Regions from separate parts of the Pseudoalteromonas sp. MER144-MNA-CIBAN-0113 genome, predicted to be linked through region 1. Evidence: predicted binding sites of a transcription regulator. Region 1 holds the regulator's gene; each other region holds the start of a gene.
The links. The regulator sigma-54, encoded in region 1, starts transcription at its own class of promoters, with help from an activator protein. The targets are predictions, from matches to a motif close to GTTGGCACGNNNNTNGNNT.

Region 1 (8,002 bases):
GGAAAAGGTAACAAGGGCGGTCGTCCTGCGCTGACTCGTCATACTGGCTTTAACCAGTTTAAAAAAGCCAACACTAAACCTAAGGTAGGTGGTAATCGCCAGCGCGCTAAGTAGCCTTAACTTATGTAAAGTAACTATCGGCTTAAACAAAAACACCGCGTATTGATGCGGTGTTTTTGTTTAAAAACGTTTATAAAAAGATTAAATCAATAACCAAGTCGCAGTACCTAAGAAGGCAAATATACCAACAATATCAGTTACCGTGGTTAGTACCACACTGCCTGCAAGTGCTGGATCTATTTTCATTTTTTTAAGCAATAGTGGGATACTAGCACCCGCAATACCTGCTGCAACTAAATTCATAAACATAGCAAACGCTAAAACACCACCGAGTTTGAAATCCCATTGCCAAAGCGCAACAACACCGGCAATTAGGATAGACCAAACCATACCGTTAATCGCGCCGATAGCGAGTTCTTTTAATAATAAAAAACGTTGGTTAGTTTGGTTGATATGGCCCACCGCGATACCGCGAATAACCAAAGTTAAGGTTTGGCTGCCTGCAACCCCACCCATTGACGGGACAATACCATTGAGCACAGCAAGAATTGGTAATATAGCTAAGGTGTTTTCAAAAAAGCTCGCTACAATTGCAGCCAGCAATGCAGTTAGTAAGTTTACACCCAGCCAAATTGAGCGCTTTTTAGAGCTTTTCAACACAGGTGCAAAGGTATCTTCTTCATCATCTAAACCCGCTAAACCCAGTAAACTGTGCTCAGCGTCTTCACGTATAACATCAACGATATCATCAATGGTGATCCGCCCAAGCAAGTGTGCGTTGTCATCAACAACCGGTGCCGATATCCAGTTATGACGCTCAAACAATTGTGCAACTTCGCTCTCATCCATTGAAATAGGAATAGACTCACAGTCTTCATCCATTAAATCATGAACAATTTTTTCAGGGGGGTTGGTTAATAAAGTGCTCAGCGATAGGGCGCCTAAAAAGCAGTTATTTTCATCAACCACATATAAGTCATCTGTACCCTCAGGTAATTCGCCGCGTAAGCGAATATAACGCAGTACCACATCTAGAGTCACATCGGGGCGAATAGTAACGGTATCTATATTCATCAATGCGCCAGCAGAGCGCTCTTGATACGATAAAGCCTGCGTTGCACGTTCTCTATCTTGAATATCCATAGCGCTAACAACGTCTTTATAAACAGTGTCAGGTAGGCTACGTAGTACTTCCCCTAAGTCATCATGACCCATGTCTTCGGTTGCAGCAGCAATGTGCTCGGGTGCCATTTGCGCAATAATGCCCAAACGTACATCTTCAGAAAGCTCTTCAAGCACATCACCTTGTACATCAGGATCAACAAGCTGCCAGAGCATACGGCGAATTTTATGCGGGGATGATTCTAAAAGAAGTGCGGTATCACAAGGCGCCGTCTTTGCCAGCATGCGTCTAACTTGAACAAATTGACCACTATTTAGTGACTTAGTCACCTGTTTTAGTTGTTGTAGTGGAATATCTTGTTCTAAAGCTTCAGGCATTGGCGTCCTTAATTAAATTGTATTACATGCTGGAAGGGTATAAATGCTATTCAATTTTAGTTTATCTTACTTTATGTGAGCAAACTACCTCAACCACTATTAACCTAAGCTTAGGATGATGAGTTAATAATGAACTTTTTTATTCTTGCTCATTAAATCGTTGGTCGATGAGTTCACCTATTGCGCTAAGTGCAGGCTCAGCGTCGGGGCCTTCACATACTACCTTAACTTCTTTGCCTTGACTGCTTTCGAGTAACATAAGTGCTAATACACTGTCGCCAGCGGCTTGTTTATCGTCTTGAAATAACGTGATTGAGGCATCAAATTGCACAGAAAGCTGTGCCAGTACAGTGGCCGCTCTGGCATGCAGGCCTAACTTGTTTTTTATTAAAAATGTGTTTTCTAACCGCATTAATATTCTCTCAAGCTTTATTCTTGTTCTCGATGGCGAATTTTTACATTAGGATGACTCATTGCAAAGCTTTCACCTATAGTTTGCGCTAAATAAACTGAGCGGTGTTGCCCTCCGGTACAGCCTATAGCTATGGTCAAATAGCTGCGGTTATTTCGTTCTAAATGCGGCAGCCATGTTTGCACAAATGTTTGAATTTGCCATGTAAATTTTTGTACTATGCTGTGGCTGGCTAGGTAGTCTTTTACTGGTTGATCTAACCCTGTGAGTGGCTTAAGTTCAGGCTCCCAATGCGGGTTTGGTAAAAAGCGAGCGTCAAATACATAATCTGCTTCTTTGGGTATACCGTGCTTAAAACCAAATGACTCAAAGGTAATGATCAGTTGTTTGTCTTTTTTACCGAGTATTTTTTCACGAATAGATTCAGCCAGCTGATGCACACTTAAATCCGTAGTATCAATCATATAATCGGCACGGTTAATGAGTACATCAAGGAGTTGTTTTTCTTTTTTTATTGCTAAATCAAGTGGCAGTGAATCAATAGAAAGAGGATGAAGACGCCGTGTTTCTGAAAAACGTTTAATTAAGGTTTGATCGTCACTGTCTAAATAAAACACCGTTGGCTTAGTGAAACCAGGTAAATATTCAATGATTTCATTAAACTGTTGCTGCTCTTTAGGTAAATTACGCACATCAACACTTACGGCTATTTTGTTGTAGCTGTCGGAAACACTACGAACAAGAGATGGCAATAAATTTAAAGGAATATTATCTACACAATAATAACCTAAATCCTCAACAACACGCAGCGCAACAGATTTACCAGAACCTGAGCGACCACTTATAATTATTAATTCCATTTATCACCCTTAATTGTTACTACGGTTGACTTACAATTACTTGATACAGCTCATTGTCGGATTTTGCTGCTCGTAATTGCTTACAAAATTCTTTATCATTGAGCTTATCAGCAATCGTGGCTAGCGTCTTCAAATGCTGCTGATTATCGCCATCGGGAACAATTAACGCGACAAAAATGTCAACCGGCCGGTTATCAATCGCATCAAAATTAATAGCTGTTTCGCTCACTAAAATCAAAGCAAGGGGCTCTTGAGCTCCACTCATGCGACCATGTGGAATAGCAATGCCTCGGCCAATGCCTGTACTTCCAAGCTTTTCTCTTGCAGTTAATGCATTAAGAATATCTTGTTGTGTTAAATAGGGCAGCTTATTGTGAGCCAATTCACTGATAAATTCTAAAATTCTTTTTTTACTATTAAAAAGGACCGCAGCTTTACTGCAGTCCTGACAGATAAGTGAGCTTAGTTTCATAGTGTTAGTGTCGAGCAAGTTTCTCTTTGTGTTTAATTACTTGACGATCTAGCTTGTCAATGAGCGAGTCTATAGCGGCATACATATCTTGATGCTCAGTAGAGGCAAAAATCTCAGCGCCACTTACATGAACGGTTGCTTCAGCTTTTTGGTTTAGTTTTTCTACATCGAGAATAACGTGCACATTCGTTATGTGATCAGTGTGCCTCTGTAACTTCGAAAATTTACTATTTACGTAGTCTCTAAGCGAGTCGGTAATATCTACATGGCGACCAGTTAAATTCAGTTGCATAAACATTTTCCTCTTTGTTGTACGCCTTAAATCAAACTTTTACGTTGATTAGACGGGGGAATAGCTAGAGATTCGCGATATTTTGCTATAGTTCTCCTCGCTACTTTAATTCCTTGCTCTGCCAATATATCTGCAATTTTACTATCACTCAATGGTTTAGCTGAGTTTTCTGCAGCGATTAATTTTTTAATTAATGCACGTATTGCTGTTGATGAACATTCGCCACCATTTTCAGTACTTACATGGCTTGAAAAGAAATATTTAAGCTCAAAAATGCCACGTGGTGTATGCATGTATTTTTGCGTAGTAACACGCGATATAGTCGACTCATGCATTTCCACCATTTCAGCCACATCGTTAAGCACCATAGGCTTCATAGCCTCAGGACCGTGTTCAAAAAAGGCCTGTTGCTGTTGCACAATACAGTTGGTTACTTTAAGTAGCGTGTCATTTCTACTTTCTAAGCTTTTTATAAACCATTTAGCCTCTTGTAAGTGCGAGCGAATAAACTGGCTATCACCACTTGATTTAACCGTACGCGACATAGCTGCATATTGGCTATTTACTCTGATCTTAGGCATGCTATCTGGGTTTAATTCAACTACCCAACGACCTTTAACTTTCTTAACCGACACATCAGGAATAACGTATTCAGACTCTTCTCTAACAATAGTGTCTGCCGGTTTTGGGCTGAGCGTATGAATCAACGTCATGATTTCTTTAAGCTCATCTTCTTTAAGCTTTGTTTTTTTCATCAACGTGCGATAGTCACGTGCAGCAAGTAAATCAATATGATCGGTTAAGATCATTTTTGTTTCGTTTAAAAAAGGTGTGTCTTTATCAAATTGATTTAGCTGAATACACAAGCACTCTTGTAAACTACGCGCGGCTATTCCCACTGGATCAAATAGTTGAATACGCTTTAGTACCGCTTCTATTTCGTCAAGTTCAACTTCATCTTCGCCGTCGTTTTCTTGGTTAAAGCTTTCTAATATTTCTTCACAGCCAAGGGTTAGAATCCCTGAGTCGTCCACAGCTTCTACAATTGCAATAGCTATCGCTTCATCGGTAGGACTAAACGGCGTCAGTTGAAGTTGCCACATTAAATACTCATGCAGCGTTTCAGTCGAAGAGCCTTGATAAATAGATTCATCTTCTGGCATTGGGCCCGATGAAGAGGCAGGCGCAGCGCTCATATATTCATCCCAAGTAACATCCATAGCCATATCATCGCTAATGGTGTCTTTGGTCATTGCTTCGCCGCTATCTTGCTCATACTCGCTAGGTTTATCGTCAGCTGAGGCACTTAGCGTTAAGTCATCGTTATCGGCTTTTTGTTCGTTTTTACCTGCAGTGTCTTCGCTGTAATCGTGTTCTTCAACTTCAAGCAAGGGGTTGCTATCGAGCGCTTCTTGAATTTCTTGCTGGAGATCCAATGTACTGAGTTGCAATAAGCGAATTGCTTGTTGCAACTGTGGAGTCATTGTAAGTTGCTGGCCCATGCGCAGCTGTAATGATTGCCTCATTTATCTCTAACAATCCTTTTAAATTACGGTCTGTTGACCTTTACGGATTAAAATTTGTTCAAACTAGGGGCGGTTTAATTGCGGCGCGAGGTTTGTAACCTAGTGGGCTAAGTCAAAACCGAGCAAAGCTTCCGCGTCCTGCTCACGCTCCTTACCTACATCCATGTAGGCAACAAAGAGTAAATCGTCCCTAGGCAGAACCCGAAGGGCAGCGCCTGTTTGGCATTGATGCTGCGTTATCGCCTATTTATGGGGAATACCACACCACATAGGCTCTGCCTTGCCTAAATACCAAACAGACTGCTGCAAATTCAACCTTGAAAGGTCAACAGACCTAAGTATGATTAATCTTAGCAGATGCTTAGTGGAATAACACACATATTAGAGCTTGAACTGCTCGCCCAAATAAACATCGCGTACTGTTTTATCGTTTAATACGTATTCAGGAGTGCCTGATGCAATTAACTCCCCATGAGAAACTATGTAGGCTTTTTCACAAACATCAAGTGTTTCGCGCACGTTATGGTCTGTAATAAGTACGCCAATGCCACGGTTTTTAAGATGCTCTATAATCTTTTTAATATCTAATACTGAGATAGGATCAACCCCCGCAAAGGGTTCGTCTAAAAGGATAAATTTAGGGTTTGCTGCTAATGCTCGCGCAATTTCAACGCGGCGACGTTCACCACCTGATAAGGCCATACCTTGGCTGTCACGAATATGCTGAATGCTAAATTCATCAAGTAAATTATTTAAGGTATCTTCGCGTTGTTGTTTGTTTAATTCTTTACGTGTTTCTAAGATAGCCATTAAGTTTTGATAAACAGTCAGCTTTCTAAAAATAGACGACTCTTGCGGTAGATAACCAATCCCTAAACGCGCTCGGCTGTGCATCGGTAATAAAGTAATATCTTTATCATCAATTGATATTTTGCCTTTATCGCTAGGGACAAGGCCTACAATCATATAAAAAGTGGTGGTTTTACCTGCACCATTAGGGCCAAGTAACCCCACAATACTGCCAGCTTCAACCTCTAGGCCAACGTTTTTTACAACTTCACGACCTTTGTAGCTTTTAGCTAATAGCTCTGCTTTTAATGTGCTCATGGTTGGCCTTTATCATCTTCTTTTTTATTTTCAACAGGCACTAAAATAGTGTGTACACGGTCTGTTGAGTTTTCGTCTTTTTCTGCGCTAATTAACTGCTGCTCGATATCGTAAGTGATACTTTTAGCTGTTATTTTTTGACCTGCTTGAGCAATGCTTGCATCGCCGATTAAGGTTAAAAAACGCAGCGACACATCGTAACGCACTTCATTCGCACTGGCGCTCATTATGGTGCCATCGGCTTGTGTTTCTTCAAAATATGCAGGGCTGCCTGTGGCAATTAATAACTGTTTGTTATCGCCTAGGTCATCGCGTTTATGCACTTCTAAACGGTCAGCTGTGATACGGCGATTACCATGAATAATTTCAACATTTTTCTCAAAAATGCCTACGTTTTCTTTTAATTGACCTTCCTGCCTGTCAGCACTAATTGAGATTTGATTAGCCGCAGGAGCTTCAGTGGTTTCCTCTGCATGGCTATGAAATGCAATCAGTAATGAAGGAACAATTAGAATTTTAAATAGGTTATTGGTCATAATATAGGGTTCGCGTATGGTTAATAAGTTTAATCACCTCGGTTTTTAAATCGGCCTCAAGGCCTTTACCTGTGATTTTTAAATTAGGTCCTGTAATAACGACAGGCTGCTGTGATTGCATGGTTAATAGTTTTATATCAACATTGATGGTCTGGGCGGTGATCGTATCGATCATGGCGTTATCTACTAAGTTTTGAGCGGTTACATTACCCTCTAACACCAGTTGACGGTCGTCGTATAGGGTGGCTTCATCGGCGTTAATACGCCATGTTTGCTGCTCGTTGTATAAAGTGAATATAGGCTTTTCAAAAAAGGTAAAACCGAGTTGTTGATACAACTCCATTTTTACCGCAGTTACCTTATGGCTCACTTTACCTTGTTCATTATAAGCCGTTTGTTTTAGCTCAATAGCGGTATAATCAGGCTTAGCAATAACTTGTGTTTCTTCGCTTGCAGTAATATCAACCTTAGTAAAATAAGGATACCAGAGCCAAACCATACAGCTTATGAATAAAACGCTCAGTATAATGCGCGCTACATTCATGAACTCGTTCCTTGGCTAGTTAATGGCTTGTTATTTTCGAGCATAAGTAAGTCTGTCAGCTCTCTTACCGCACCAAAACCGCCGGGCAGTTGGGTTACATAATGTGATAAACGTTTAATAAGTGGATGAGCATCGTTTACGGCAACCGCAAAACCGACTTGCTCCATTACTGGCATGTCTGGGCCATCATCACCTATATAAGCAATTTGCTCATCGCTAAGCGCTAATTTTTGTTTTAATTCTTGATAGGCTATGAGCTTGTCTTCTTGGCCTTGATATATATGTTGTACGGTTAAACTGCTCATTCGCTGCTGCACTATATGAGAATGGCGCCCAGTGATTACGGCGACTTCAAAACCGCTGTTAATCAGGGCTTTGATACCAAATCCGTCTTTGGTGTTAAATGCTTTGAGTTCTTCACCTTGGTTTCCAAGATAAATACGTCCATCAGAAAATACACCATCAATATCACAAATTAATAGCTTTACTTTTTTTGCGCGCGCCTTTGCATCATCACTTAGCGGTTGATAGAGATCTTCAAATTGCATTTATAGCACTCCGGCTTTAAGTAAGTCTTGCATATTTAGTGCGCCAATCGGTTGATTATGCTCATTAATTACAATTAAACCATTAATACGTTTTTGTTCCATAATATTTAACGCTTCAGCCGCGAGCATCTCTTGGGTGGCTGTA
Region 2 (8,002 bases), on a different contig from region 1:
TGATTATATGGCTAAGCCATTTGCACCAGAAGTGCTATTGAATATGGTGAGTCGTTACTTACCAGAAAAAGAAAAAGAAACAGACGGGCCCATTGTCGCCGATCCTAGTAGTATTCAATTACTCGAACTTGCTAATAAAGTTGCTCGTTCAGATGCCAGTGTGATGGTGCTTGGGCCAAGTGGCTCTGGTAAAGAAGTACTGGCGCGTTATATTCATGACAAATCAAAACGCTGTAATGAACCGTTTGTTGCGATTAACTGTGCTGCTATTCCTGAAAATATGCTCGAAGCCACTTTATTTGGTTATGAGAAAGGCGCGTTTACCGGTGCTATTCAAGCTTGCCCTGGTAAGTTTGAACAAGCACAGGGCGGTACTATTTTACTTGATGAAATCACCGAAATGGATTTAGGCCTGCAAGCCAAGCTGTTACGTGTACTACAAGAGCGTGAAGTTGAGCGTTTAGGTGGTCGTAAAACCATTGCACTGGATGTACGTGTGCTTGCCACAAGTAACCGAGAGTTAAAAGAAGCGGTTGCTGATAATCAGTTCCGCGAAGATTTATATTATCGACTTAATGTTTTCCCTTTGCTGTGGCGGCCTCTGTGTGAACGCCCAGGTGATATTATTGTGCTGGCGAAACACTTAATTGAACGCCATTTAAGTAAAAGTAAAGAGCCAATGGCGTACCTAGATACAAGCGCTGAACAAAAACTGCTTAGCCATAGCTGGCCGGGTAATGTTCGTGAACTGGATAACGTTATCCAACGCGCTTTAATTTTACGCAGTGGCAGTACTATTGATGAGCATGCAATTTTTATCGAAAATCTAGCTCCAACGCATTTTTTGGCAGAAACTAAAGCTGACATTGAGCCTGTAAAAAGTAGTCTCAGTAACGCTTATTATGATGAAAAAGCAGCGCCTGCAGATGAGCAAAAAAATGATTTGTTAGCCGTCGATACTGGTAGTTACAAAGATGAGCTTAAAGATAAAGAACATCGTATTATTTTAGAAACCTTGGCACGCTGCCAAGGAAAACGTAAAGAGGTCGCCGAAACCTTAGGTATTAGCCCGCGTACTTTACGCTACAAATTAGCACAAATGCGTGATTTAGGTATTTCCCTCCCAGCATAACCCCCATAAGCCCTAAGTTCAATCACTTGAATTTAGGGCTGTCAAAACTCTGACTGCTTAATTATTTTACTTAAAGCGTTGTTTTAATTGATTTTAATTTTTGGCATGTTTTGTGCTTTATTCTCTTTAAGAGTTTACTGCATTATCAGAGACAATTATGAAAATTCAAAACAGTGCTTTATTTCAAGAAATGCAATCAATGGCTGCAGAGGCCACACGTAGTAATCAAGTTAATAACTTGCCAACGCAAGTGCAATCAACCTCTACAGCACAGTTTGGTGACATGTTGAGTAATGCCCTTAATACAGTGCATGAACTTCAGCAAGACGCAGGGCAAAAAGTAAAAGCGGTAGAGAATGGCGACAGAAGCGTATCGCTTGCTGAAGCAATGATTGCTTCGCAAAAGTCTTCTGTGGCATTTGAAGCTACGGTACAGGTTCGTAATAAGCTTGTTGAATCTTACAAAGAAATTATGAACATGCCTGTTTAATTAGGTAGTGGAGAATTATTGTGGCGCAATCTAATCAATCTACAGATCTGGCACTTGCTGATGGCATGATGGAGCAAAGTGAAAACGAAGATCAACAAGAGCAAAAATCAGGCTATTTCAGTGCCCTTGGCGGTGTTGATGTTTTACGTCAAATTACCCTGATTGTTGCATTAGCTATTTGTTTAGCCATTGCTATTTTCGTTATTATTTGGGCTCGTCAGCCAGATATGCGCCCTTTAGGTAAAATGCAAACTGAAGAGTTAATAGAAACACTCGACTTTTTAGATGCACAAAAAATTGACTACCAACTTGATGGCAATGTGGTCTCGGTGGATGAAACTGAATATCAAAATATCAAGTTATTGATGACCCGTGAAGGTTTAGATCAAGGGCCTACATCAGGTAGCGACATTATTATGCAAGACATGGGGTTTGGGGTAAGCCAACGTTTAGAACGTGAGCGCCTTAAACATGGCCGTGAGCAACAACTTGCCCGTACTATAGAAGAGCTAAATAATGTTACTCGCGCCAAAGTATTGTTAGCTATTCCCAAAGAAAATGTATTTGCCCGTAGAGAGAAAAAACCCTCTGCAACTGTTGTACTTACTCTTAAACGCGGTCGCTCTCTAGATGGCGAAGAAGTTGACTCGGTTGTTGATATGATAGCTTCAGCGGTACAAGGGCTTGAGCCTTCGCGCGTTACTGTGACCGATCAAAATGGTCGTTTATTAAATTCAGGCTCGCAAACCTCTTTAGCTGCACGCTCGCGTAAAGAATACGATATAGAACGTAAACGTGAGCAAGAATACCTAGAAAAAATCGACAGTATTTTGATCCCCGTGGTTGGATTAGGTAATTACACCGCACAAGTAGATTTAAGTATGGACTTTAGTGCGGTAGAAGAAACACAAAAACGTTACAACCCAGATTTACCTGCGGTAAGAAGTGAAACGACCTTTGAAGAAAATAATATTGGTGGCCTAGCGGTTGGTATTCCAGGCGCGCTGACTAATCAGCCACCAGTTAACTCAACTATTCCTGAAGATGCGATGGCGGGCGGTGCAGGCACTGCAACCTCACCGAGTAGAACTCACAAAGAAGCCACTCGTAACTATGAACTCGATACCACTATTTCACATAAGCGTCAGCAAACTGGAGTGATCCGCAGAATAAGCGTCTCTGTTGCGGTTGATTACCTGCCTACGGTGGGTGAAAATGGTGAAACAACTATGACGCCACGCTCGGTTGAAGCCCTGTCAAATATTCGTCGCTTGTTACAAGGTGGCGTAGGCTTTGATATGCAACGTGGCGATGCACTTGAAGTAGTGACCGTACCATTTGTTCGTGAAGACTCAGCGCTTGATTTTGAGTTGCCTTTATGGGAACAAGATTGGTTTATGAAAATGATGCGCTTAGTATTAGGTGCACTGGTTATTATTGTACTGATTTTAGCTGTCGTTAAACCTATGCTTAAACGCTTAATCTACCCAGATAATACACTTGAAGAATACGATGAAGATTCTCTTAGTTCAGGTGTTGATCTTGGTGACAGCACATTAGATATGCTAAATAATGACTTTGATTCTGCTTCTGTTGGCTTCTCAAGCGATGGTACACTACGCTTACCAGACCTACACGGCGACGAAGACTTACTCAAAGCGGTTCGTGCCCTTGTAGCCAATGAACCAGAACTATCATCACAAGTAGTGAAAGCGTGGTTAACAGAAGATGACTGATCAAGAACAAAAACAACTACCTCAAGCGTTTGATGTTGATAAACTTGATGGTGTAGATAAAGCCGCGATATTATTGCTGAGCTTAACTGAAGAAGATGCAGCGCAAATCCTAAAGCACTTAGAGCCAAAACAAGTGCAAAAGGTCGGTATGGCCATGGCGGCAATCGATGATTTGTCACAAGCTAAAATTAGCGCGGTTCATAATTTATTTATTGAACAAATTCAAAGCTTTAGTACGATAGGTTTTCAGTCTGAAGACTTCATCAAAAAAGCACTTACAGCCGCATTAGGTGAAGATAAAGCCGCCAGCTTGATAGACCAAATAGTGATGGGTTCAGGCGCTAAAGGGCTTGATTCATTAAAATGGATGGACTCTAAACAGGTGGCTAACATTATTCGTAATGAGCATCCACAAATTCAAACAATTGTTCTCTCTTACCTAGAGCCTGAACAGTCGGCTGAAATTTTAGCGCAATTTCCTGAAAAAGTGCGCCTCGATTTAACCATGCGTATTGCTAATTTAGAAGAAGTACAACCGGCAGCATTGCAAGAATTGAATGAAATTATGGAAAAACAATTTGCCGGTCAAGCGGGTGCACAAGCTGCGAAAATGGGTGGCTTAAAAGCTGCGGCAGATATCATGAACTACCTCGATACCAATGTTGAAGGGCAGTTAATGGATTCAATCCGTGAGCATGACGAAGAAATGTCGCAACAAATTCAAGACTTAATGTTTGTCTTCGAAAACTTAATGGATGTAGACGACAGAGGCATTCAAGCAATCCTGCGTGAAGTGCCGCAAGATGTATTAATGAAAGCCATTAAAGGGACCGACGATGCCCTTAAAGAGAAAATTTTGGGTAACATGTCAAAACGTGCCGCTGAAATGCTCGCTGATGATTTAGAAGCTATGGCTCCTGTGCGCATTAGTGAAGTAGAAGCGGCGCAAAAAGAAATTTTATCAACAGCACGTCGCCTTTCTGATTCAGGTGAAATTATGCTTGGTGGTGGCGGTGGTGAGGAGTTCTTATAACCTATGAGTCACTCTAAAGGTCGCCCGTTACATGCAGATGAAGCTGATGAGTTATTAAAAAATTGGCCAATTCCTGATGTTGCTCCCGATGAGCGAAGCTTTCGCAATCGCTCTACGGCTTATGGCACACCCTTAGCCGAGCTATACCGTAAAGAAATAGCAAAAGAACAAGTAGAAGAACCGGAAGAACCAGAGCTGCCTTCATTAACTATGGTAGAGCTGGAGCGTATTCGCCAAGATGCCTACGAAGAAGGCCTTAAACAAGGGCACGAACAAGGCTATATAGATGGCTTTGACAAAGGCGTAACCGAGGGTAAAGAGGCGGGTTACAAAGAAGGTGTAGAGCTGGGTAAAACACAAGGCCAAGAAGACGTTAAACCCTTAATTGATGAGCAGTTGACCAGCCTGCGTGGCTTACTAGATAGTTTAAGCGACCCGCTTAAAAAAGTGGACGAGCAAGCAGAAAAACAGCTGGTACAGCTAGCCACTATGCTCAGTGAAGCGATTATTTATCAAGAAGTAAAAACATCACCTGATATTATTTTACATACTTTGAAAAAAAGCATTGATGCACTTAATGCAGAACAAGAAAAAGTTCGAATTCATCTTCATCCAGATGACTTAACGCTGATAAAAGCCAGTTATGGTGAACAAGCTATTGAAGATAATCATTGGCAATTAATTGCAGAACCCACTCTAGAGCGGGGCGGTTGTGAAGTTAAAACAACGTTATCATCTTTAGATATGACCTTGAAAACCCGTGTCAAAGAAACGTTGGATAGCTTTTTGCATAATAGTTGTATCTAACTTTTTTATTGGCGTGTCATGTCTGTGAGCGATACTTCATTAAGCGAACGCTTATCTCAATACCAACGACATATTAAAATTCCAGCGCCTGCAGTTGCGGGCGTTTTAACCCGTGTGGTTGGTTTAACACTGGAAGCCAAAGGTTTGCGCGCTCCGGTAGGCAGCCAATGTAAAATTGAAACAATGAACGGCTTTGTTGACGCTGAAATTGTTGGATTTAACGATCAAACTTTGTATTTAATGCCTAACGACCACATTTCAGGCGTACTTCCTGGTGCGCGAGTTATCCCCCAAGTTAATGACACAGGTTTGCCTGTTGGCATGAGCTTACTTGGTCGAGTGGTAGACGGCTTAGGCAGACCTTTAGATGGCTTAGGTAAAATTAATGCAGAACATACACTCAAATTTGCTCAAAATGCAATAAACCCTCTTGCAAGACGCCCCATTAGTAAGCCTATGGATGTGGGGGTACGTGCTATTAACTCGGTGATTACTGTCGGCCAAGGCCAGCGCATGGGCTTATTTGCAGGCTCTGGTGTGGGTAAATCAGTATTATTAGGCATGATGACCCGAGGCAGTGAAGCCGATGTGATTGTAGTGGGTTTAGTCGGTGAGCGTGGTCGAGAAGTAAAAGAATTTATTGAAGAAATACTGGGTGTTGAAGGGCGTAAACGTTCAGTTGTTGTTGCAGCCCCCGCTGATGCCTCACCATTAATGCGATTAAAAGGCTGCGAAAGTGCGGTAACCATTGCAGAGTATTTTCGAGATCAAGGTTTAAACGTATTGTTATTACTCGACTCGGTGACGCGTTATGCTATGGCACAGCGTGAAATCGCCCTGGCTGTAGGTGAGCCCCCTGCAACAAAAGGTTACCCACCTTCAGTATTTGCTAAATTACCTGCGCTGGTGGAAAGAGCGGGTAATGGCGGGGAAGGGCAAGGCTCTATTACTGCCTTTTTTACCGTACTGAGTGAAGGCGATGACATGCAAGACCCGATTGCTGATGCTGCACGTGCCATACTTGACGGACATATTGTTTTATCTCGTGATTTAGCCGACAGCGGCCATTATCCTGCCATTGACATAGAAAAATCGATTTCTCGAGTTATGCCTCAAGTGGTGTCTGAATCGCACATGCAACAAGCTCGGGTGCTTAAACAGGTATATTCTATGTATCAACAGAACAAAGACATGATCACCTTGGGCGCTTATCAAAAAGGCAGTGATCAAATGCTCGATCAGGCAATAAACATGATGCCAAGAGTGAACGCATTTTTACAACAAGGGATGCGTGATGTGATTAGCTATGATGATGGCCTTCAAGGGCTCGCGCAATTATTAGGACAAGCATAATGGCAAAAAATAAACTGCATTTGTTGCTCAGGCTTGAAAACGAAAAAGAAGAAACGTTGCGCATGAGCTACTTGCAAGCTAATCAAAATTTGCAAGTAAATCAGCAAAAGCTGCAGGGCTTAAATGACTTTCGACTTGAATACACGCAGCAACTTCATATTAAGGGGCAGTCGGGTTTATCAAGTGCCGGATTTAGTCAGTATCATGCATTCATTGCTAAGATTGAAGAAGCGATACGTCAACAAGCAAGCACTGTTAACACTGCAAAGCAGGTGGTTAGCCAGCGTAAAACCTTGTGGTTAAAGCAACAAGTAAAAGCGAAAGCGGTTGCTAAGTTAATTGAAAAACAACAGATAAAAGCGGATATGTTGGCCGCTAAAAGTGAGCAAAAAATGCTCGATGAATTTTCCTCAAATCAGTTTTATCAAAGGAATAAAGCGCTATAAGGTAGGCATGTTAATTGCTTAGATTCTATAAGAGCAATGATTTTTAGGATTGTGCGGTGGGCTGTTGCCGCTTTTATTAGGTGATTTATGGCGATAAATGATATTTCAATGTTAGCGGTATCTGAGCAAGACTCATACTTAGTTAAAAAAGACAGTGATAAAACAAAGCTAGATAGCAGTAATGATGCTGGCTTTTTTGATCAATTAGCTCTTGCTAGTCAAGCTTCTGAAACACAAGGGGCGCAAGCCAAAGCGCCACAAAAACAATCATCAGATGAACCATCCGACTTAAAAGAGCAAACTAGCGAAGATAAGCCTTTGAGCGGTGAAGATATGCTGGCGCAAATTAATGCGGCACAGGTAATCGATACCTCAGTAAAAAATCCCCCTCATGGCGGTGCACAGTTAATAGATAAAGACGGTGTCAAAATAAACATCAAGCCTGAAGATAAGCTTGCACCTATTGTTATTAATTTGCCAAGTGATGCCGTTATGGATGATGAAATCATTCCACAAACACAAAATGTACAAGGTGCTAATTTAGCAGGAAAAGGCGAAGGTGAGCCGACACTGCTTGACACAAAAGCGCTAGCAGCTGTTAATGCGAGTCAAAAAGGCGATGTTGTTTCAAGCCAATTAGCAACAGATAAGGTGGCCGATAAGCCGACTGATACCACAACCGTAAAATCATCATTAGACTCATCAATTTTGGCGCTGTTATCAAAAGATGATAATGCCATTAAAGCAGATAAATTATTGGCAAATTTAACACCTGCTCAGCAAGGTGAATTAGCCACTGAGCTTAATGCGATGAGCAAGCCAATTAATAAAGATAACCTAGCGGATTTAAAGCAATTACTCAGTAAGTATGTGAGTGAAAGTGAGAAGCCGCAAACACCTCAGCAGACCATTAATGCACAAATAAGTACGTTAACTACCTCAGAAAAACAGGCCTTACTCAATCAGTTGCAGGGTTACGTTAAAAATGAATCTTTATCAACGAAA
Region 3 (8,002 bases), on a different contig from region 1:
TGGTGAAGTAACTGATGAGCCGATTGAGTTTGCAGGCATGGAAATTCAACTTGAAGGTGTAGCACCCGGCCAGCTTGATTTTACCCTTGAAAAGCCAGGTAAAGAAAATGTGCTTAATACGCTTGAAGATCTGATCACTAGTCTAAATGACGAACAACTTGATGGAGCGCAAATTAACCAAGCGTTATCGGATGGGTTAATTCAGCTTAAAAATGCCAGTGAGCAAATTGTGTTTACTCAGGCTGGCCTAGGTGGGCGTATGAACGTGGTGGAGCGTGTGACCGATTCAAACAGTGCTCTAGATATTAATAATCAAGAAAACAGAGCGAGCTTAATTGAAATTGATCCTGCTGCAGCTATTAGTGAACTTACTAAACAAGAGTCTGGTTTACAGGCTTCACAAGCGACTTTTGGTCGCTTGGCTAAACTTTCATTATTCGATTATTTATAAATACCATCCAAGGCAGGTTATTACTATACGAGAAAAGTAGGTAATAACTTGCCTTAACGAAGCGGCAAAAAACTGTCACCCCCTTTTTATCTTCTGTCAAAAAATCGCTAACTTCTAATTTAAAGCCGCAATAAGTGTTATTTAGTTGTTTTAAAACATAGGGTTAATCTTTTTTTACTAGTTGGCACAAGTAATGCATTCAACTAGTCATAGACAGTGTGGTTTTTGCTTAAATATTTTGAACCACATTCTGATTGAAACTAGGAGATGGTAAAATGGCTTTAAGCGTAAATACAAATGTTGCATCACTTAATGGGCAACGCAATCTATCTAAATCTAGCATGGCACTTGAAACCTCAATGCAGAGACTATCATCTGGTTTGCGTATTAATAGCGCAAAAGACGATGCTGCAGGTTTACAAATTGCCAACCGACTAACGTCTCAGGTTAATGGCCTAACGGTTGCTCAGCGTAATGCCAACGATGGTATTTCTATGGCGCAAACTGCTGAAGGTGCAATGCAAGAGTCAGCAAATATTCTGCAACGTATGCGTGACTTATCACTGCAATCGGCGAATGGTTCAAATAGTGCGGTTGACCGTGCATCACTGCAAAAAGAAGTAGCAGCCCTGCAACAAGAGCTCACTCGAATTGCAGATACCACTAAATTTGGTGGCACCAGCTTACTTGACGGCACTTTTGGTACTAAACAGTTTCAGGTAGGTGCAAATGCGAATGAAACCATTAATGTAAGTTTACGTAATGTTGCTGCCGATGCTATTGGTTCCAACGAAATTGATGGGCCAGGAACTGTATTTGGTGTAGTAGCTGCAGGCAGTATGGCTGCAAATGAAGTTGTAGCTCCTGGATCACTGAATATCAACGGTACTGATGTTTTAATTGGAGCAAATGATGGCGCTGATGGTGTAGCTAATTCTATTAATGGAGCTGCGGCTGGTGTTACAGCTGAGGCTCGTCTAAATGTTGTTATCGCAGGGATAACGAGTACCGATAATGCAACTATAAAAATTGGCGATGATGAATATGACTTAGGCACTTTTGGTGGTGATATGGCGCGCCTAGCAGAAGAGATGGTGGCTGACGGTTATGATGCTGTTTATGACCCAGCTGCAGGCAATATTAGCCTAAAAGCAACAGGTGTTGATGGTATTGAATCTGTAATGGAAGCAGTTGGTACGCCTGCTGGTGGATTAACGTTTGATGGAACTGCTGCGGGAGCAACAACAGCTTCAAAAACATCGGAAATAAATTTGTCATCACCGAGCAAAATTGGTATTTCAAACGATGGAGCAGCAAATGAGCTCCAGATGTTTAATAGCTCATTAAGTCAATTGTCATCAGTGGAGGCGATTGATATTAGTGGTACAACTAGTGAAGGTGCTCAATCTGCAATTCAAACTATTGATGCTGCATTAGCGCAAATTGACGCCCAGCGTGCAGACTTAGGTGCGGTGCAAAACCGTTTTGGTTTTACCATTGCCAATCTTGCTAACGTATCTGAGAACGTGTCAGCTTCTCGTAGCCGTATTCAAGATACTGATTACGCGCTTGAAACAGCAACCCTAACTAAAAACCAAATTATGCAACAAGCCGGTACCACTATTTTGTCGCAGGCAAACCAGTTACCACAGGCCGCATTAAGTCTTTTAGGTGGCTAATGCCAGCTAGTTATAAAAAAGCCAAGCAAATATGCTTGGCTTTTTTATTTGTATTTCAATCAATTAAAAGTTTTTACTGTTTTTTTTAAAAAAAAGCTAAAGGTAATTTTATAACGGCCGTTAACTTAATTAGAACGGAGCTTGAACAGATTTTTATTGTGATGGCTCTTGGTTAAAATCAATTAGTTACATTACGAAAGTAATCAGGAGTTATAACATGGCTTTATCAGTAAATACTAACGTTGCATCATTAAATGCACAAAGAAACTTATCAAAATCTAGCGAAGCATTAGGTACATCAATGCAACGTCTTTCATCTGGTATGAAAATTAACAGTGCGAAAGATGATGCGGCAGGTCTACAAATTGCGAACCGTCTTTCTTCACAAATTAATGGTTTAGGTGTTGCTCAGCGTAACGCGAATGACGGTATTTCAATGTCGCAAACCGCTGAAGGTGCGATGCAAGAGTCATCAAACATCTTACAACGTATGCGTGACCTATCTTTGCAATCAGCTAATGGTTCAAACGATGCAAACGCTCGTGCCGCACTACAAAAAGAAGTTGGCGCATTACAGCAAGAGCTTACTCGTATCGCTGAAACGACTAAATTTGGTGGTACAAGCTTACTAGATGGTTCGTTCGGTACTAAACAATTCCAAGTAGGTTCAAACGCTAACGAAACAATTAACGTAACTTTGCGTGATGTATCAGCAGATGCGCTTGGTGCAAATGAAATTGATGGTGCTGGTTCTGTATTTGGCGCAGTAGCTGCAGCTGGTGACATGGCTACAAATGAAGCTATAACAGCAGGCACACTAAATATTAATGGTGTCGATGTTACTCTTGGGGCTAATGATGGTGCTGATGGTGCTGCAGCAAAAATAAATGCTGCTGCTACAGGCGTAGTTGCTGAAGCTCGCTTAGAAGTAACTATTGCTGGTATCACTAATACAGATAACGCAACAATCAATGTTGGCGATGACAACTATGATTTAGGTACCTACGGTGGTGATATGGCTCGCTTAGCTGAGGATATGGTTGCCGATGGGTATGATGCAGTTTACGATTCTGATGCTGGTGAAATTACACTTAAAGCAACAGGTGTGGATGGTATTGAATCTGTTATGGATGCAGGTACTCCAGCTGGTGGTTTAACATTTGATGGAGTAACTGCATCTACAGCAACGGCTTCAAAAACATCAGAAATAAACTTATCATCACCGAACAAAATTGGTATTTCTAATGATGGAACTGCCGATGAAACTGAATTATTTAGTGCTTCTACAAGCTCTTTGACATCAGTTGAAACTATTGATATTTCTGGGGCAACAAGTCAAGGTGCACAAGATGCAATTCAAACAATTGATGCGGCGCTTGCGCAAATTGATGCACAACGAGCAGACTTAGGTGCGGTTCAAAACCGTTTTGGCTTCACTATTGCTAACCTTTCAAACGTATCAGAAAACGTGTCGGCTTCTAAAAGTCGTATCGAAGATACAGATTATGCTGCAGAAACGGCTAAACTGACTAAAAACCAGATTATGCAACAGGCTGGTACAACAATCTTAGCTCAGTCTAACCAGTTGCCACAGGCAGCACTTAGCTTATTAGGTTAATTTAACAATAAGCTCTATACTTAACTACTAAGGAAGGGGCAACCCTTCCTTTCTTGTATAGGTATAAAGCTTTATATCGCTTTATAGTAGGAGCGAATTATGGAAACGCAAAGTTTAAATCTAAATATCAGCTCAGCGCAAAAAGGTGAGGTTACCTCAAGTTACCAAACCCCATCACAAGTTAAGCAAAATGCTGATGAACAAAAGAATACACCCATCACCACCACTGCAAGTAATAGCGAAATTTCTAAAACTGAGTTATCACCTGAAAAACTAGAGAAGGTGGTACAGCAATTGCAGGACTTTATGGGCGAAATGAATCGCAGCCTTCAGTTTAAGGTCGACGAAGATTCTGGCCGTAATGTTATTAAGGTGATTGATAAAGAAAGTGGTGATTTAGTTAAGCAGTACCCGTCTGAAGAGGTATTAGGTATCGTTGCTAAATTAGCGGAAGCCACCGGTGTATTGGTTGATTTTAAAGTTTAGTTTTCAGTAATTTAAGAGGGTAATTATTATGGATATTTCATTTAAAGGTATAGGTTCAGGGCTTCAAGTTAATGAAATTGTAACTGCTTTAGTGAATGCTGAAAAAAGCCCTTACCAAGCTCGAGTAACTAAACAGCAAGCAAACTTTACTACCGATATATCTGCAGTAGGTACCCTAAAAGCCTCTTTGGAAGAGCTTAATGGTTCACTAGAATCATTGGGTGACATCGAAAACTTTCAAAAGCGCACTATCAGTGGCAGTGACGACTTTGTTTCTTTAAGCTCTGAAAAAAACGCGCAAACCAATAATTACTCTATTAAAGTTAATAGTTTGGCTGAGAACCAAAAGCTAACATCAAATGCTATAGCTGGCGATGAAGCGGTGGGAGAGGGTAAGCTCACGATTAGTTCTGGCTCTAACAGTTTTGACATAAATGTGTCAGACACAGCAAAGCTGGCTGATATACGTGACGCGATTAATGACTCTGCTGACAATGATTCAGTTAATGCTACTATTATTACCGATGATACGGGGCAGCGATTAGTGTTATCAAGTAAAGAAACCGGCGCAGAAAACGCAATAAAAATTGTAGTTGATGATGTCGGTGATGGTGGTAATACAGACTTGTCTGGCTTGTCTCGTCTTGCGTATGATAGTGATACAACATCAACAACGTATGCTGAAAACTTAAACGAAGTAACAGCAGCGACGGATGCTTCAATTACGATTGATGGGACGCTTGTTGCGACAAGCAGTACAAATGAATTTAAAGATGTCATTGAGGGCGTCACCATTAATGCCAAAAAAACTCACAATGCAGACGATGATTTAAGTAAAGCAACTATCACTGAAAATAATAATAATGTTGCTGCTGGATTAAAGTCGTTTGTAGAGAAGTTTAATGCATTTATTGATTTATCAAATCAGCTCGGTCGCTCTAGCGCTGAAGAGGGCGTTGGTGCACTTGCGGGTGATTCATTACTTAGAGGCTCTGTAAACCAAGTACGCTCGATGTTAACATCTGAATTTAGCACGGGTAATGGTAATACCGACTTTTTAGCTAACTTTGGTATTAGAACTGAGCGCTCAGGTAAGTTAAGTATTGATTCTGACGCTCTTAAAGCTGCCGTAGAAAGCGATCCACAAGCTATTCAAACGTTTTTTGTTGGCGAAAATGACGGTGATGGTTTTGTTGGCCAGTTAGATACTGTTATTAAAGGTTATACGGCCTCTGATGGTATTTTTAGTTCACGTATTGAAGGGCGTGAAACACAACTCGATAAGCTACAAGATGAAGTTGATGCATTTAATAGCCGAATGAAAAAGTATGAAGAGCGACTATATAGCCAATACAATGCCATGGATATATTAGTTGCTAACCTAAACTCGACAGGAGGTTACTTGCAGCAGCAATTAGCTAACCTACCGGGTGTGGCTAAAAAGTCTAGCTAAACAATTAACTTTGTTTAGCAAATAAAGCCTGGCTTATGAGTCAGGTTTTTTTATGTTTGTTCGATTGTTAGTAACTAACTGTGTTGTTTTATAGTGAGGTTTGAGGAAATAAAAATACAGAGTGAAAAATCTGCTTAATCACTCTGTAAAGGGGAATAAAATAGGGGGTTAGCTAAGGCAAGAAGTGTTTTTAAATATTAGATTTATACTTATTTACAGCTTTTTTATTTTTTTGATTACCAACTATTTTAACCGCTAATAGTTGCTTTTGATTATCTATTTTAACAGATAGCTGTTCTATTAGGTTAATTAAAAACTCAAGTTCAGTAGCTGAATAATGAGTTTTTTCTCTAGAAAGTGAGCTACTTATGTGAATATCAAGTTTATTATGAATATTCAGCGCTTGCTCAATATCCCAATCTTCTGAGTCAGCAATCAAACTTACTAGCTCATTGCAATATGCTCGAGTCTCACTATCTTTAACTTGTGAGCTTGTAACCCGATTTAAAGACATTACAGTTGTGGTTCTCTTTGTTCGAATGGAATTGCTTCCCAGCCTGACTTAATCTCTTTAATTAAGGTAATTACTTCATCAATTTTATCAATGTTGTTTTCAAGGTTTGCAGTTAATAAGCAACGCTGACAGTAATCGTACAAAGAGTCTAAGTTAGTTGATACTTCATTATTGTCTTCAAAATTTAACACTTGCTGCAACGCACCAAGTAGCACAATACAATCAGAGATTGCGTTGCCTTTTTTTTCTAACTCTTTACGTTCAATAAATCCTTTTGCAGCAGAGAGCTTGCCAACAATATTTACAAACACGAGTTTGACTTGATCATAAGGTGTCATCTCTTTAACGCTGCTAACTGTTATTTGACGGTATTTATTGATTGATGCATGAGCCATAGGTAATTCCTTAAATTTTAATTACATGTTCAGAACTCTAAGCAAGTTTAGTTCCAACATAAGTTTGACTATTACTTTATCGGCCAAAACAGTCACACCTTTAAATAATAATAGCAGTTTTTATGAGTTTTTACTGTGTGAAATCGTATCATTGAAAATCGCATTATATGTCGTTTAATTCATCCTAAGTATGTATGTCACTAAAACTACCCAGGCAATTAATAGTTATAAAGTATTGACTTTGTGCGGCCAGTGTCTGTTTTTTGGCGTTAATGTCAAAAAATCGCCGCTATTGCTTGCATCCAAACCCAACTGGCTTACAATTTGATTAATAAAACAAATTAGTGAAATAAATGGCTCGCTAAAGATGATCTTAATTTTAGATAATAATAACAATCGCTCTATTGGATTATACGCATCGCTTACTTTTATTGGTGAGGCGGTACAGTTGCAAACAGAAGCTGACTTTGAACAGGCATGTAGCCACTATCAAAACAAAGAATGTATTGTGGTGTTAGGTGCTTTGCAGTCTTTAGATCACGAAAGTTTAATTAAACGATACCCAACATTTCCTTTTTTACTCATTGGTGAAACGCTTAAACCTTTGTTGAGTTTGGCTAATGTTGTGGGGTTGATATGTGAGCCATTTACTCATGAAATAACCACACAGCTGTTACACGACTGTCAGCAATATCAGCGCATGTTGCCGCATGAACATAAAAATAATAAAGAGAAAAGCACCTTTGATGGTCTTGTTGGTGAAACCAAAGCCGTAAAAGATTTACGCTTTTTAATTACGCAGGTTGCTAAAACCGATGCTAACGTACTTATTTTAGGTGAGTCGGGCACAGGTAAAGAAGTAGTTGCCCGAAACGTACATTTGCTTTCTAAGCGTAACAAAGGCCCATTTGTACCAGTAAACTGTGGGGCAATTCCTGCAGAGCTACTAGAAAGCGAATTATTTGGCCATGAAAAAGGTGCATTTACCGGCGCTATTTCAGCACGTAAAGGCCGGTTTGAATTGGCGCAAGGTGGCACCCTATTTTTAGATGAAATCGGCGACATGCCACTGCAAATGCAGGTTAAGTTACTGCGAGTGCTACAAGAGCGCAGCTATGAGCGCGTTGGTGGTACTAAAGCGATTCAAGCTGATGTGCGTGTTATTGCCGCAACCCACCGAGACCTTGAAAACATGATAGAAAAAGGCTCATTTAGAGAAGATTTATACTATCGCTTAAATGTTTTTCCTATTGAGAGCCCATCTCTTGCTCAACGCGCAGAAGACATACCATTACTACTTAAAGAGCTTATGCGCCGCGTAAATGAGCAAAGCGGTACTACGGCTAAGTTTACAGAGCGTGCTATTGATAGTTTAAAAGAACATTCTTGGCCGGGTAATATCCGTG
Region 4 (8,002 bases), on a different contig from region 1:
GTTACGAATTACTACATGCTAGCCGTGACCGTATCAATCATGATTTACTTGAAACCAATCAGTTACCAACTTTAAAGAAACTTCATGATTTATTAATTTCAGCAATTAGCTTTTTGCAGTTAAAAACACTACGTGTCGCGCCTTGGCCAGTAGTGAGTATGTTTGTAGAGCAACATAAAGAACTGGTGGCACTTGATGAGCAGCTACGTTTAACTACTTATATTGCAGGCCTGCGTGAAAAGCCGTTAAAAGATATGATCCCTGAAGACTTACTCGCTTTTAGCGGTAAGCATATGGCATCACTCGATCCGAGTACTTATAACTTTGATGTAGAATGGTTTGCCTCTACCAAAAGCGCCAAAGGTTTTCACCAGATGCTGGCTGATTTGCCAGGTGCATTCGACGATGCCCTTAGCAACATTCCACTTGAGGGTGATGTAGCGCTAGGTAATTACCAACAATTTGTAATTGCTTACTTGAGTGCATTTAATGGTAGTGATGAAAAACCAACTCTGGCGCCTGCCACCCGCTTATTAGCAATGCGCCGCCCTGATGTATTTACACCGATTAGTAACAGTCGCTTAGATGCACTTTGCTCCGCACTTGGTATCACCAAATTAAATAACCGTGACTTTGAGCGTTACTGGCAAGATGTAGTACAAAGCATTCACGCTATGTCATGGTTTAAAATGGCCAATGCAGGTAATGAACTAGAAACTAAGTTAGTGGATATAAAAGCGCTAATACCTTGCTTTTTTTATTATGCAGATACTAATACTGCAGATAACTCTAACTACATTAAGCTACTAAATAAACCTACACGTAGCACTTCGAGCAGCAGTAAAGCGCCACGCCGCGGCAAAGAATCGGCTGAAATATTAGTGGACCGCGCACTTGCTGCTGATGATGTTCCAGAGCATATTCGTGCTAAACGTGACTCTATTATTAGCGAAGTACAAAAAGGCCGTGGTGTAAACGAAACAATTACCCTAATGCGTGCCATTTTTGGTTAATTAACCCACAAGAAAAATAAAATAGCCTAGCAGCGCTTTGATGGTGCGGCTAGGCTATTTTTTGCACCAGCAAAGTGAACCTGCTAAATAATTACTTTTCTATCCCTACCTCATATTATTTTCAATACATTGTTTTAAATAATAAAAATAATTTATAAACGAATAATTTTAATTTGGCACACACAGTGCAAATACCCCATTAGTAACATAATAAAATGCCGCCAAACAAAAGGTTGTAGTCGTTCATAATAAAAAGCCTTGGCGTGCAAAATCATACAATGGGAAATGAGACATGCTAAAACTACAAAAAACAATATTGATCAGTGCATTGGCATTAACAGGAATGACATCAACTACTGCATTTGCTGAAGTAACAGCAAATGCAGCAGCCACTTCAAACTACTTATGGCGCGGACAAGAGCAAACTGGGGGCGATGCAGCTGTATCTGGCGGTATTGATTACGCTAATGAATCTGGCTTTTATGCGGGTACGTGGGCGTCAAATGCGTCTTGGGCTGATGAAATGACCTACGAACTAGACTTATACGCAGGTTTTGGCGGCGCTATTAATGAAAACGTAAGTTATGACGTAGGGTATATCTATTATGCGTACCCTGATGCGGCATCAGGTGCAGATGCAGATTTTTCTGAAGTTTACGGTAGCATTAGTGTGCAAGGTTTTACATTTGGTGCAGCCGTACTTGCAACTTCTGCTGCCAATGGTGACGGTACTGATTTTGGTGATTCATTGTATTTAAACGCCGATTACAGCTTTGCTGTTGGTAGTAATGGCACAGAAATGGCGCTACATATAGGTCATTACTCAGGCGATTTCATCGGTGATGACAATATTATTGATTATGGTATTTCGGTGTCTAAAGATGGTTTTACTTTTGGCCTATCAGATAACGACATGGACGGCTCAGATGTAAAAGCTTATGTAGCCTACGCTGTCGACTTTAGCTTATAAAAAGAATGTGTTACTTGCTGCAACACTAAGGGCCGCAAGGCCCTTTCTCGTTTAGAGCGGTTTAAAAATGCTCGTAATCCTCTCTAGGATTAGCTACTAAAGCGCCCTACTATATTACCCGCCTCGGTCAATCAACGACTACCTAGCTGCCGTTAAATATTTCCGCGTTATGCTAACTCGCTTAAATAAGCATTATTGTGTATTGGCATTATATTCTCTGTTTCAAATAAGCTTTTTATACCAATTCGCTAAAACAAAAGGCCGCACGAAATGCGGCCTTTAAATCACTTAGCGTTAAAACTTAGCTAAATTATTTTTATTGTCTTTATCTACAAGCTTAATGTAAGGGTCTATCCCAGCGTACATGGGTTTTTCTTTTACTTTAAGTTCGATGGTGTTTGCACCAGACACTATTTGATGTTTTTGTGAATAAATCACAAAGTCTTCAGCTAGAAGGTTTTCAGGATCATCATTGAATAATGCAATATCAATCATTTCATCAAGTGGTTGTTCGGTTTCTTCACCTTGGCCATCGGCACGCTGTTTCGTTGCTTCAACGCTCAGTGTTACCGTGTAAAAACCCTCGCTATCAGTGCTACCTGTAATCGATACCTCTTTCATTTCAAGCTCATAAAGTGTTATATACTTAAACTGATCATCAATAAAGCGTTGCTCTGCTTTTGTTGCATCTCGTTTTAAATAACTGAGTAAATCGAGTGTGGTGGGGTATGGCGTTGATTGGTATTTAAACTCATTCAAAAATGCTTTAAGTGCTGCATTTAAGCGTTTTTCACCTAAGCGATCATATAGCGCCATCATCACAACAGAGCCTTTATTGTAGTGAAGATACTGCTGAGCCTGCGTTTTATACAGCGGCATTTCTTCAAACGCTTCCCCTGTACGACCCATTAAGTATTTGTCTAGCTCGTATTTTAAAAACTTACGTAGCTTCTCGGCGCCAAAGCGTTTTTTTAACACCATAAGCGCACTGTATTGGGAGAGCGTTTCTGATATAACGGCACTGCCCTCTACATTAGCCCCTGATACTTGATGTCCCCACCATTGGTGCGCCACTTCATGTGCGGTTACATAATAAGGGAGGTCAATTTTACTCTCATCCCTTAAATCTGTAACAAAACCAATACTTTCTGAGTAAGGCACTGTATTGGCAAAACTTTGCGCAAATGAGCGATATTTTGGAAACTCAAAAATACGTAACTGCTTATGCTGATACGGGCCAAATGCTTGGGTATAGTAATCTATTGAGTCTTGTACCGACTCAATCATACGGTCAACATTCCATGCATGATCTTTGTGGTAGTACACTTCAATATTTACACCGTTATGCTCAATCTTTTTGCTTTCAAGTTCAGCCGAAAGCACAGAATAAAAGTTTAAAATAGGGGCATCCATTTCATAAACAAAAGTACGGCGCCCGTCTTTTACACTCTCACTTTTTAAGTAACCAGGTGTAATTGCAAATTGCGACTCATCGGTAGTTACCGTTGCTTTATAGCTTATAAACCCATTATCAGGACCAAACTCATTTTGCGTATAATAGCGGCTGTCTTCTAGTTTATGCGCACGTTCAAGTTCGGGTAAATCGTGCTTACGACGCTCATACTTATCCGCAATTTGAAAATACCTTTGATAACCAAAATTCGGTAATAACTCTCTATTATTTATAAATGTACCGTTATACACCAGCTGAGTATCTGAATACCTATCAACAAAACCGTTATGCTCTCGGGAAACTGAAAGCTCACCTTCGCGAACTTCATTAGGCATTAGCGGTTGTTCAAACTCAAACCATACCATATCAAACTCAGGTAAACGCTCTACTATTTTACCGCCGGCCATTTTTACATCCCAGCTTTTAGCGTGGTTAGGCTCGTTAATTAACACACGGGCTATTGGCTCGTTAGCGGTATTAGTAAACTTAATTTTTGCAACGGCGGTTAATGCACGCTTTTTAGGGTAAATATCAATGTGTAAATTAACATCGGTTATTACAGGGAGTGGCAAATCTTTGTATTGTGAAAACTCTTGTTCATAGCTTACTTGTAGAGTTTCGTTATCATCACTTGCTACAAACTCGTTGAGCACACGGGTGTTGTGATGAATGTTATAACCTGCTCCCACAAATACCAATAAACTTATAGCGGCAGCAATTTGACCTTTTAAAGACATGTTGTAACGTATTAAAGATAAGCGAGTGCGCAATGTTTGCGACGGGCCGCGATGCCATAAAGCAAACCCAACAATAGCCAAAAATACACTTAATGCGCCCCAATATAAGGTGTACCAATGCGCACCTTGTAAAAAGTGTCCGTAACCGTTTATATCAGAATACGGTACGCTACTACTTTGCGAAAAGTGATACATGTGATGCTCAAATCCGTAAGCACCCATTACCATTTGGGCAATGTAATACAGAATAAATAACCCCATACCTATATATTTATTAGGGCTAATTATTTGCAAAAAGAACGCCAAAATAGCCATCATAATTAAAGGCAGTAACGTAAGGTAACCTAACCTAAATAAGTACTGGCCAAGCTCTAGATTAAATTGCCCCTTAAATAGTTGTACTGCAATGGTAAACATCATACCTACTAAATAAAGACCACACACCGCAGTGATTAACGCAATAATTTTAGATACCCAAAACACACTGTTATGAACTGGGAAACTGTCAACAATATCGCCCATACCACTGTGGCGCTCCCGCCAAACCAGCTCTGCGCTGTAATAAGCAATAATGATAAACATAAATAAGCTAGAGGTGTTTTGAATGATGCTCACCATATTTTGTGTCAGTGGCCAATCCGTTGTGCCATACGCGCCAATAGGAGCAAAGAGTGGCACAAGCAACATAGTAATACTTACACCGGCTAAAATCATAAAAGGCGCACTTAATATAACCTGCTTAAGTTCAAATAAGCTGCGCATTACTAGTTGCGATTGCGTATTGATCCCTTTTGATTTGTAATTTTTAGCCTTGCTAATAAGTGCTGCTTGTTTATTTTTTACAAACGTAGATACAGCAAATTGTTTTTTTTGTTTTTTAGTTACTACGCGATTACCTAACTTCCCTAGGCCAAAAAACATCGCTAAGCTTATTGCTATCCACAAAATACGGTTAATCAAAAAATCGCCCGAGAGCGTTAACACTTCGGTATTTTTATCACTTACAGTCCAATAACGGGTTAAGTCAATTAACGAACCTGACCCAAATGGATCGGCGTATACAACAATATCTCTAAATGCTAAGTCATCAAAGTAGATGCCCGCTATTTGATAGGTTATAAAAATCACTACAGCTGTAACATATACCGCCATCATGGTTTTAAAATACACAGCCACACTATTAAAAATAGCCGAAAGTACTAACAAGCTGGGTATTGCTAAATATAAAAAAGGGGCTGTGTAATATATTAACTTATTAGGGCCTACTAGCTCACTATCGAGCCAGCCAACCAATAAACCAAATTGCGATCCAAAAAACACACCCAGCGGCACCGTTAAAAAAACAACTAGCACCACTAAGTAAGCACCAAAAAAACGCCCAGATTGATAAGCAAGAGGGTTAACCGGCTTACTAAACACCAACTCATCCATTTTGCTCTCACTGTTGCGAATAGCTGAGCTGGCAACAAAGTTAACCACTAAAAACATAGCAAGCGTACAAAAGGTAACCGTTAAAACCATAATGGTATAAGGCGAGTTCATATGAACATTAGCCCCGCCTAACGGAAGCTTACTACTAGAGCTTATAAAAAACGCCATAAAAAAGAAGATTAATGACGTCACATAAAACGAAGGTTGGCGCACAAAATAGCGCAGTTCAAACGCGAGCATATTAAAAAACATAGCGCCCCCTTATGCTACTTGGCTGTTACGATGATTAAGCAACGCAGAAAAATACACATCTTCTAGGTTTGCGTTACTCGTTTCAAAGCCTTCGGGTGCTTGCTCTGCTAATACATGTAATATGGTTTGCCCAGCAAATAAGCGTTTTGAAATAACAGGCAGTTGTGATTCAAGCTCTTGCGCTTCTTCTTGGCTCATGGCCTTGCGCCAAATTTGCCCTTGCAGTTTATCGGTAAGGGCAATTGGGTTACCCTCTAATAGTATTTTACCGCCAGCCAGTACAGCCATGTTTGGGCAAAGCTCTGCTACATCTTCAACAATGTGGGTCGATAATATAACTACTTTTTGCTCGCCTAAGCTTACTAACAAGTTATGAAAACGATTTCGCTCCTCAGGATCTAAACCTGCAGTTGGCTCATCAACAATTAGTAAATCAGGGTCGCCCAATAATGCTTGTGCAATACCAAAACGCTGGCGCATACCCCCCGAAAAACCACTAACGGCTTTTGAGCGATGTTGATATAAATTAGTATGTGCAAGTAAGCCTTCCACCGACTCTTTACGTTCTGCTTTGTTGTGAATACCTTTTAAAACAGCCATATGATCGAGTAAATCGTAAGCGTTAACACGCGGATATACACCAAAATCTTGTGGTAAATAGCCTAAACGCTGACGCAATGCTTGTGGGTCTTTAAACACATCAATGCCATCAAAAGTAATAGAGCCCTGATCAGCTGACTGCAATGTAGAAATAGTTCGCATTAACGACGATTTACCCGCACCATTTGGCCCAAGTAATCCGAACATACCTTTACCAATTGATAAATCAACACCTTGAAGTGCATGTACGCCGTTGTCGTAGGTTTTTGATAACCCTGTTATTGATAGCATTTTTTACTTCCTTGAATTGTAAGTATTATTTTTATGCTGCTTTATACCACATTAAAAACAGGAACATAAGTTAGTAACTAGTTAACTTTGTAACAATAAATAAACAGAAATTCATTCTAATAACACTTGCTTAGAAATGAGCCTCTCGGTATAAAAACAAAACACTCTAAAAATAAGAAGCGAACAGCCATGCAAGATCACAAAAGCCAACCATTAACCGATTTTATAGAATACCCGCCAGAGGCAATGCTCTCGCGCGCAAAGGAGTTTTTACAAACGAGCCAGCGCCGTCATAGTATTCGCAGCTTTAGTAACCGCCAGGTGCCAAAAGAAATCATCGAAACCTGCATTAAAGCAGCAGGTACAGCGCCTAGTGGTGCAAACCACCAGCCTTGGCATTTTGTAGCCATTAATAGTAGTGATGTTAAAAAGAAAATTCGTGAAGCAGCCGAGAAATTAGAACGCTCTTTTTATGAAGGCAGAGCGGGTGAAGAATGGTTAGATGCACTAAAACCCTTAGGCACCGATGCTAACAAACCCTATTTAGAGCACGCGCCATGGTTAATCGCGGTGTTTAGTCAAAAAAAGGGGGGGTGTAAATACGGACGATAAAAACACGAATTACTATGTGCATGAATCGGTAGGCCTTGCCACTGGCTTTTTAATTCAAGCCTTGCACCACGCAGGCCTTGCAACACTTACCCACACACCAAAACCGATGAGTTTTCTAACCGATATTTGTGGACGTGATAAAGACAACGAACGCCCTTATAAGTTACTTATTACTGGTTACCCAGATGAGCATGCAACAGTGCCGCTGCACGCCCTAGATAAAAAGTCGATTGATGAAATTGCGAGTTTTATTTAATCGCTTTGACTTGGCATGTAATCAACAGCAAGTACATCACCCTCTTTTAGGCCTGCTATTACCTGTTGCTGGTTATTTATAATACTGCCTAAACGCACGAAACGTTTAACCAGCGTTTCGTTTTCAAGTACATACACCATATTGAGCTGACCAAACTCATGCACCCAACGTGGATCAATTAATACACCTTGGGTACTTTTTATTGGTAACTGTAGTTGAGCATAAAGGCCTGGCATTAAACCAAGTTGCGCATCGGCTTCTAAACGAATAAGCAAGCTGCGCGCCGCGTTATCTGCCACTGGTACAATTTCGCTCACCGTTGCGGGTGTTGTTATATCTAGAGAAGGTAATACCACATTTAAACTATCCCCGACTCTTAATTTTACT

Region 2: the regulator sigma-54 is predicted to act here: its motif matches at 1,232-1,250, upstream of fliE (flagellar hook-basal body complex protein FliE).
Region 3: the regulator sigma-54 is predicted to act here: its motif matches at 6,636-6,654, upstream of fliS (flagellar export chaperone FliS).
Region 4: the regulator sigma-54 is predicted to act here: its motif matches at 1,186-1,204, upstream of AAEY57_RS08225 (TorF family putative porin).

What each region holds. Positions count from the first base shown of each region.
Region 1 covers NZ_JBEOOG010000037.1:17,367-25,368, reverse strand. The annotation lists gene AAEY57_RS11165 (YgiQ family radical SAM protein) at 1-114, shown strand, start outside; gene mgtE (magnesium transporter) at 202-1,560, opposite strand; gene AAEY57_RS11155 (HPr family phosphocarrier protein) at 1,700-1,972, opposite strand; gene rapZ (RNase adapter RapZ) at 1,990-2,832, opposite strand; gene ptsN (PTS IIA-like nitrogen regulatory protein PtsN) at 2,852-3,304, opposite strand; gene hpf (ribosome hibernation promoting factor) at 3,309-3,596, opposite strand; gene AAEY57_RS11135 (RNA polymerase factor sigma-54) at 3,623-5,122, opposite strand; gene lptB (LPS export ABC transporter ATP-binding protein) at 5,504-6,229, opposite strand; gene lptA (lipopolysaccharide transport periplasmic protein LptA) at 6,226-6,765, opposite strand; gene lptC (LPS export ABC transporter periplasmic protein LptC) at 6,755-7,309, opposite strand; gene kdsC (3-deoxy-manno-octulosonate-8-phosphatase KdsC) at 7,306-7,857, opposite strand; gene AAEY57_RS11110 (KpsF/GutQ family sugar-phosphate isomerase) at 7,858-8,002, opposite strand, start outside.
Region 2 covers NZ_JBEOOG010000025.1:2,192-10,193, forward strand. The annotation lists gene AAEY57_RS08635 (sigma-54-dependent transcriptional regulator) at 1-1,132, shown strand, start outside; gene fliE (flagellar hook-basal body complex protein FliE) at 1,290-1,622, shown strand; gene fliF (flagellar basal-body MS-ring/collar protein FliF) at 1,643-3,358, shown strand; gene fliG (flagellar motor switch protein FliG) at 3,351-4,391, shown strand; gene fliH (flagellar assembly protein FliH) at 4,395-5,198, shown strand; gene fliI (flagellar protein export ATPase FliI) at 5,217-6,551, shown strand; gene fliJ (flagellar export protein FliJ) at 6,551-6,997, shown strand; gene AAEY57_RS08670 (flagellar hook-length control protein FliK) at 7,085-8,002, shown strand, end outside.
Region 3 covers NZ_JBEOOG010000066.1:14,067-22,068, forward strand. The annotation lists gene flgL (flagellar hook-associated protein FlgL) at 1-451, shown strand, start outside; gene AAEY57_RS15040 (flagellin) at 727-2,130, shown strand; gene AAEY57_RS15045 (flagellin) at 2,348-3,748, shown strand; gene AAEY57_RS15050 (flagellar protein FlaG) at 3,848-4,234, shown strand; gene fliD (flagellar filament capping protein FliD) at 4,263-5,687, shown strand; gene AAEY57_RS15060 (hypothetical protein) at 5,878-6,201, opposite strand; gene fliS (flagellar export chaperone FliS) at 6,201-6,596, opposite strand; gene AAEY57_RS15070 (sigma-54 dependent transcriptional regulator) at 6,964-8,002, shown strand, end outside.
Region 4 covers NZ_JBEOOG010000023.1:12,179-20,180, forward strand. The annotation lists gene AAEY57_RS08220 (hypothetical protein) at 1-1,013, shown strand, start outside; gene AAEY57_RS08225 (TorF family putative porin) at 1,306-1,983, shown strand; gene AAEY57_RS08230 (ABC transporter permease/M1 family aminopeptidase) at 2,278-5,856, opposite strand; gene AAEY57_RS08235 (ABC transporter ATP-binding protein) at 5,866-6,747, opposite strand; partial or broken gene AAEY57_RS08240 (nitroreductase family protein) at 6,937-7,615, shown strand; gene AAEY57_RS08245 (efflux RND transporter periplasmic adaptor subunit) at 7,612-8,002, opposite strand, start outside.